Regions from separate parts of the Acinetobacter sp. G18 genome, predicted to be linked through region 1. Evidence: predicted binding sites of a transcription regulator. Region 1 holds the regulator's gene; the other holds the start of a gene.
What was found. The regulator PhoB, encoded in region 1, activates phosphate uptake and scavenging genes when phosphate is short. The targets are predictions, from matches to a motif close to TGTCATNAANCTGTCATAA.

Region 1 (3,439 bases):
CGGTTTCCTGTGCCCACTGTTTTACCGCTTCACGGTCAGAAACATCCAGCTTTTTAGTTGTTACGCTAATGTTGCTGTAGGGTTTTAATAGCTCAACAGTTTTCTCTAAGCCCTTTTCATTAATATCACTCAAAGAAAGATGGCAGCCTTGTTTTGCCAAGAGAATTGCTAGTTGTTGCCCAATGCCAGAACCTGCGCCCGTAATTGCAGCGACTTTGTTTTTAAAATTTTTCATTGTCCATCCTTTGTTTTTCGATTTGCACAATCGGTTCATTGCATGTGCACTTTAGACTCTTTTAATATAATTTTGACAATATTCATTGTCAATATAGTACACTGTAATTTCAGATAGATTGGCACAATTCTGCTGACGGCTTTATCATAGGCCCATATTTGCCGAAAAACCGATAAATCAGGAAACCATTTTTTATGGCGACAAACGACTCAACCAGTAAAAAGAAAACAAAAACTGTGAGTAAAGAACGTCAGTTCAAAGGGTTATCTCTTACTGAGCGTAAAGAGGCACGCCGCGAAAAACTGATTGAAGCAGGTATTGCAACTTATGGAACTCTCGGCTTTTTTTCAGTGACGGTAAAAGATGTTTGCCAAGAAGCAAAACTCACCGAGCGCTATTTTTATGAATCTTTTAAAAAGAGTGAGGATTTATTCCAAACTATCTTTTTAAAAATGATTGAAGAGTTACAACAAAACTTAATGCAAGCTGTGATTAAAGCTGCGCCAGATCCAGAAAAAATGGTCGATGCGGGTTTAAGAGCACTGCTGACAACCTTAAAAGACGATCCGAGACTAGCTCGTATCATCTATGTTGATGCAGTTCTGGTTCAAGAATTACATAATCAGGCCACCATTCAGGAAACACTTGCTCAGTTTGATCGTATGATTCAAGCTTTCGTTATGCTGACCATGCCGCAAATTCAACATCATGAAAATGAGCTATCTTTAATCGCAACTGGCTTAAACGGATACGTGACACAAATTGCGATTCGCTGGGTGATGGGAGGCTTTGAGCAGTCTCTAGAGCAAGTTTTGACAGCTTGCCGTATTGTTTTCTTATCTTTATTGGCACAAGTTTCAAAATAATATTAAAGTTTTTTGACACGACTTTGACCTAAGAAACCTATAGGAAAGCAAACTGATAACACCTTGAATGATTTTAAGAAAATTTATGTTTTCCTGTCATCATTCGGTCATGTGCTTGCCGTATTTTTGTCACAAATTATTGCTAAATTCGATTTTATAGACTTTTCTGCAATGAAATTGTCATAATTAATCTTTGTAATAAGCCTGTCATAACTACAAAACGGTTCACCGTTAAAATCTACAAGGTATTACGCTGTGAAAGATGACTACATTTTAATTGTCGATGATGAGCTTCCTATTCGTGAAATGATCCATACTTCTTTGGACATGGCAGGCTTTCAATGTTTACAGGCTGAAGATGCTAAACAGGCTCATCAAATTATCGTCGACCAACGTCCGGCGCTTATCTTGCTCGATTGGATGTTACCTGGAGGGGTGAGTGGTGTCGACTTATGCCGCCGCTTAAAACGCGATGAAAATTTAGCAGAAATTCCAGTCATTATGCTCACCGCTCGCGGAGAAGAAGACCACAAAGTACAAGGTCTAGATGCCGGTGCAGACGACTATATGACTAAGCCATTTTCAACACGTGAACTGGTTTCTCGTATTAAAGCAGTTCTACGCCGTGCAAATGCATTAAGCGGTGAAAAAACGATTGATGCCAATGGTTTAATTCTTGATCCTGTAAGCCAGCGTGTAAGCTTTGGCAACAGTATTTTAGATATGGGACCAACTGAATATCGCTTGCTTGCATTTTTTATGACCCATCCAGAGCGTGCATATACACGTGCGCAGTTGCTCGATCAGGTATGGGGCGGTAATGTATACATCGAAGATCGTACCATCGATGTACATATTCGTCGTTTACGTAAAGTCTTAGAACCTTTTGGTGTTGACCGATTTGTTCAGACAGTACGTGGTACAGGTTATCGTTTCTCAACACGTGCAGATTTAGCCGCAGGTTAACCAAAATTTATGTATGAACCCTACCCCGTCCCTGAACAGGTACGTGAACAAAAACTTTCTCGTTACAGTAGTTTATGGACGTTTGCTAAACAAGATTTACGGCTTTTATTATTTTTCCTGATTATTGCGGGTTTAGTCGGTTTAGGGGTTGGGTATTTCTGGAGCTGTATTTTTATCGCCTTCGTGGTGTTTTTTGCACTCCAGTTACGTTCTTTATATTTGGTCAATGATTGGATTGCCAACAATCCTTACGATGTTCCTCCCAACTTAAGTGGTATTTGGGGGGCACTATTGTTTAATGTGTATCGTGCTCAGCGTCAGGAACGTATTGTTCAAGCCGAAATGGTTGGGCTGATTGACCGCGCTCAATCCTCTTTAGTTGCGCTAGCTGAAGCCGTTGTACTCATTGATGATCAACATCAAATTGAATGGTGGAACCCTGCCGCAGAGCGTTTATTGGGTATTAGCCCACTCGACCGTGGTCGCAACTTATTAACGATTTTGCGCCAGCCTACTTTTATTGAATATTTTAACAACATTGATCAGGCACCTGACGGCATTAAGCTACATTCCAACTTTGATGATGATCGTTATGTGCAAGTCAAACTCACACGGTTTGGTGGTGAAAGCCGCTTACTTGTCGCTTATGACGTGACTCGTATGCATAACCTTGAGCAAATGCGTAAAGACTTCGTCGACAATATTTCGCATGAACTACGTACTCCATTAACTGTACTCAGTGGCTACATCGAAACATTTACCGATCAAGAAGATATTAGCCCACGCTGGAAACGTGCATTTGACCAAATGCAATCACAAACCAAACGTATGAATGCGTTAGTGAATGATTTATTGCTGTTATCGAATTTAGAAAACAACAAAAAAATTGCAAAAAATCAGATTATTGAAATGCCGAGTTTAATGAATCAACTCTTTGATGATGCTCAGGCTTACAATGCCGATTATGGACACACGCTCAATTTACATATTGATAGCCACTGTGACCTCATTGGTTCAGACATGGAAATTGCTAGTGCATTTAGTAACTTAATTACCAATGCCATTAAGTACACACCAAAAGGCGGAACGATTACCATTGGTTGGCACGACGATGGTGAACATGCTTACTTTAGCGTACAAGATACAGGCATTGGGATTAACCCAAAACATTTGCCGCGGCTGACTGAGCGCTTTTACCGTGTAGATAGCGACCGTAGTCGTCAAACAGGTGGAACGGGTTTAGGTTTGGCGATTGTAAAACACGTGCTGATGCAACACGGCGCTTATTTAGACGTGCAATCTAAAGAAAATGAAGGGTCAACATTTACCGCAGTTTTTCCAAAAGAAAGACTATATAACATGACCTAAAATT
Region 2 (3,439 bases), 1.1 Mb from region 1:
TTAATTAAGCCGCTTTCTGCAAATTCTTTTAAGAATGCAGCAGTTTGTTCTGGTGTTTCATCATATTCACCAAAAGCGTTTGGTAAGCCTGCATTTGGGTGTGCTGAAACAAACGTATCTGCGACATCGGAAATAGTTTTTACATGAGGACGCATTGCATCTGCACCAAGCGCACAGTTAAAGCCAATCGATAGTAAGTCACCATGACGTACAGAGTTCCAGAACGCTTCGGCAGTTTGACCTGTTAAGGTACGACCCGATGCATCGGTAATGGTCCCTGAAATCATGATTGGTAATTCATGACCAATTTGTTTAAAGACTTCTTTTACCGCAAAAATCGCAGCTTTACAGTTTAAGGTATCAAATACGGTTTCAATCAGAATGATATCTGCACCGCCTTCAATCAGCGCATGAGTCGCTTCAATATAGTTTTCTTTTAGTTCATCAAATGTAATGTTACGAAAAGCAGGGTCATTTACATTTGGTGAAATTGAACAAGTACGCGAAGTTGGCCCAAGTACACCTGCTACAAAACGCGGCTTGTCTGGAGTTGAATACTTTTCACAAGCTGCTTTGGCTAAACGTGCTGCTTCACGGTTAATCTCTGGAACAAGATCTTCCATGTGGTAGTCAGACATTGAAACACGCGTACCGTTAAAGCTATTGGTTTCAATAATATCTGCACCAGCATCAAGATAAGCTTCATGAATTCCTTGAATGATTTGAGGTTGTGTCAAAACTAAAAGGTCGTTGTTGCCTTTTAAGTCATGTGCCCAATCGGCAAAACGCTCACCACGGTAGTCGGCTTCTTCTAACTTATGGCGCTGGATCATCGTTCCCATGGCACCATCAATAATCAGAATGCGTTTAGCAAGAAGCGCTTTTAGGGTGGCAAGCGTAGACATAGAAAACCCCGATCTTTTATATGAATTTAAAAATGCGGCGCTATTGTAACAGAATAGCAGCACAAATGATGACCTACGAAGGTCACGAGTCGATGAGTAAAAAATTAGTAAAAAGAGTCGGTTTTATGACAAAAACAAAAGAATTTTCATGAAATGTTCATCAAATGATCATGATATTGAAATATTTCATGCCCAATATGCCGAAATATTACAGTTGTTTTGTATGAAAAATAAACATATGAGTCATTTTATTTATTTTTTTGCTGTAAAAATAAGCACAAAAGGAGCTCGTAAATAATGATTTAACTTATTGTATTTTAATAAAAAAATAAAAAATAGCGAGGAAAGGTGCATCAAATGAGGTCAAAATATAAAAAATTGACTTCATCAGGCGGCTCTTTGTCATATAATTGTCATAATTTAATTTAAGAATACAGAGGATTTTATTATCCTCTTACCGTCTGCATGAATTCTAATCTACCCCCTGTTTCGGATTCAAAACTTGCGGCAAACCTGCAAGCAAAATCGACGAATGTACACGTCCCAACACCGAAATTTTTTATGCCGGTGTTTCTGACGATTATTGTTGCAACACTTATTTATATTGGGTTTCAGGTTAGTGCTGATTTAGCGCATGTTCCACCTTTGAGCCTTTATTCGGTTATTCTTTTATCTACTGCGCTTTTCATTGCATTGGGCTTTGAATTTGTAAATGGTTTCCACGATACTGCCAATGCAGTTGCAACGGTCATTTATACAAATGCATTGCCTGCACCAGTTGCAGTCATGTGGGCTGGTTTTTGTAATTTCCTTGGGGTAATGGTCGCAAGTGGTGCTGTTGCTTATGGCATCATTGCATTGCTTCCTGTTGAACTTATCATGAATATGGGTAGCGGTGCTGGCTTTGCAATGGTTTTTGCATTGTTAATCGCTGCAATTCTTTGGAACCTTGGTACTTGGTTCTTAGGAATCCCAGCTTCTAGCTCTCACACCTTGATTGGTTCAATCTTGGGCGTGGGTATTATGAACCATCTATTGAGTGCATCGACTGGCGTAACGACTAGTGGTGTAGATATGGATCAGGTGATTAAAGTAGGTAAGGCATTATTATTTTCACCTTTAATTGGTTTTGCTTTTGCAGCAATCTTATTCTTGTTGGTTAAAACTATTTTTAAACGCCAATTAGAATTATTTCAGCCACCTGAAGGTAATAAGCCACCACCAGCAATCATTCGTGCAATTTTAATCTTTACCTGCACAGGTGTAAGTTTTGCACACGGTTCAAATGACGGCCAAAAAGGTATGGGTCTCATCATGCTCATTTTGGTTGGTTTAGTACCATTAGCTTATTCAATCAATAAAAACCTCGATACACAACAGGTTCAATCATTCCACCAGCTTTCTTCTCAAACTGCTGTTTTGTTAAACCATAATCAGCAAGAATTGACTGATGAAAAAGCGCGTGAAGTTTTAACAAAATATATTCAAACCAAGCAACAAACACCTGAAGTTGTACCTGCATTGGCAAGTATGACTGACCACTTAGGTGCTCGTGTTTCTAGCTATCGCGACTTAAAGGATATTCCTGAAGCTGCGATTAGTGAAATTCGTAATGACATGTATTTAAGCACAACCACGTTTAAACGTTTGGATAAAGCAGATGCTTTACCAAAAATGGATGATTCACAGAAAAAGCTTGTGAAAGATTATCGTGGTAGCTTGGATTCATTCTTACAGTACATTCCAAACTGGGTGAAAGTTGCAGTTGCATTAGCGCTTGGTCTTGGCACTATGGTCGGTTGGAAACGCATTGTGGTAACTGTAGGTGAGCGTATTGGTAAGAACCATATGACTTATGGTCAAGGTATGTCTGCTGAGCTTATTGCAATGAGTACAATTGCAGCAGCAGATGGTTTAGGTATGCCAGTTTCAACTACACATGTTTTAAACAGTGCTGTTGCAGGTACCATGGTTGCAAATAAATCTGGTCTAAACTTTAATACTGTTAAAACAATCTTATCAGCTTGGATATTTACTTTACCTGCGACCATCTGTTTGTCTGGTGGTTTATATTGGTTGTTCTTAAAGTTCATTTAAGTTGTCTGTTTAAATCTAAAAAGCCACTATTATTAGTGGCTTTTTTATTGGCATCTTTAAAAAAAAGATCGCTTTTTTCAGATAAATTCAGTAAAGAGTTAATGATTATTGCGAACACTTAGTGCTAAGTGATTGGCTCAAAAAATTGATGAAAGGATATAGGATGAAAACGGTTCAACTTGATCAGCTAAAACAACAATTCCCACTCATTCAAACATTACAAGATTACCAAGAAACATTTTGGTTCAATCCAAACCGTTATCCTTTAAACGATGCTCTCGCGAAAGTAGGTCTTAGCGAGCAAGATGTAAAAGATGCCGAGGCTAGGCTAGAACGTTTTGCACCTTACTTGGCAAAAGTATTTCCGGAAACTCAAGCACAACATGGAAAAATTGAATCTGAATTAGTAGAAATTGCAGATATGCAGCAAGCCCTAT

Region 2: a site for PhoB is predicted at 1,306-1,324, ahead of NE363_RS13615 (inorganic phosphate transporter). Genes of this name have one in related genera too.

The regions. Positions count from the first base shown of each region.
Region 1 covers NZ_CP109658.1:116,073-119,511, reverse strand. Annotated here, with positions in the region: gene NE363_RS00550 (SDR family NAD(P)-dependent oxidoreductase) at 1-235, opposite strand, end outside; gene NE363_RS00545 (TetR/AcrR family transcriptional regulator) at 430-1,101, shown strand; gene phoB (phosphate regulon transcriptional regulator PhoB) at 1,357-2,067, shown strand; gene phoR (phosphate regulon sensor histidine kinase PhoR) at 2,077-3,435, shown strand.
Region 2 covers NZ_CP109658.1:2,873,373-2,876,811, reverse strand. Annotated here, with positions in the region: gene metH (methionine synthase) at 1-905, opposite strand, end outside; gene NE363_RS13615 (inorganic phosphate transporter) at 1,371-3,002, shown strand; gene NE363_RS13610 (D-serine ammonia-lyase) at 3,166-3,439, shown strand, end outside.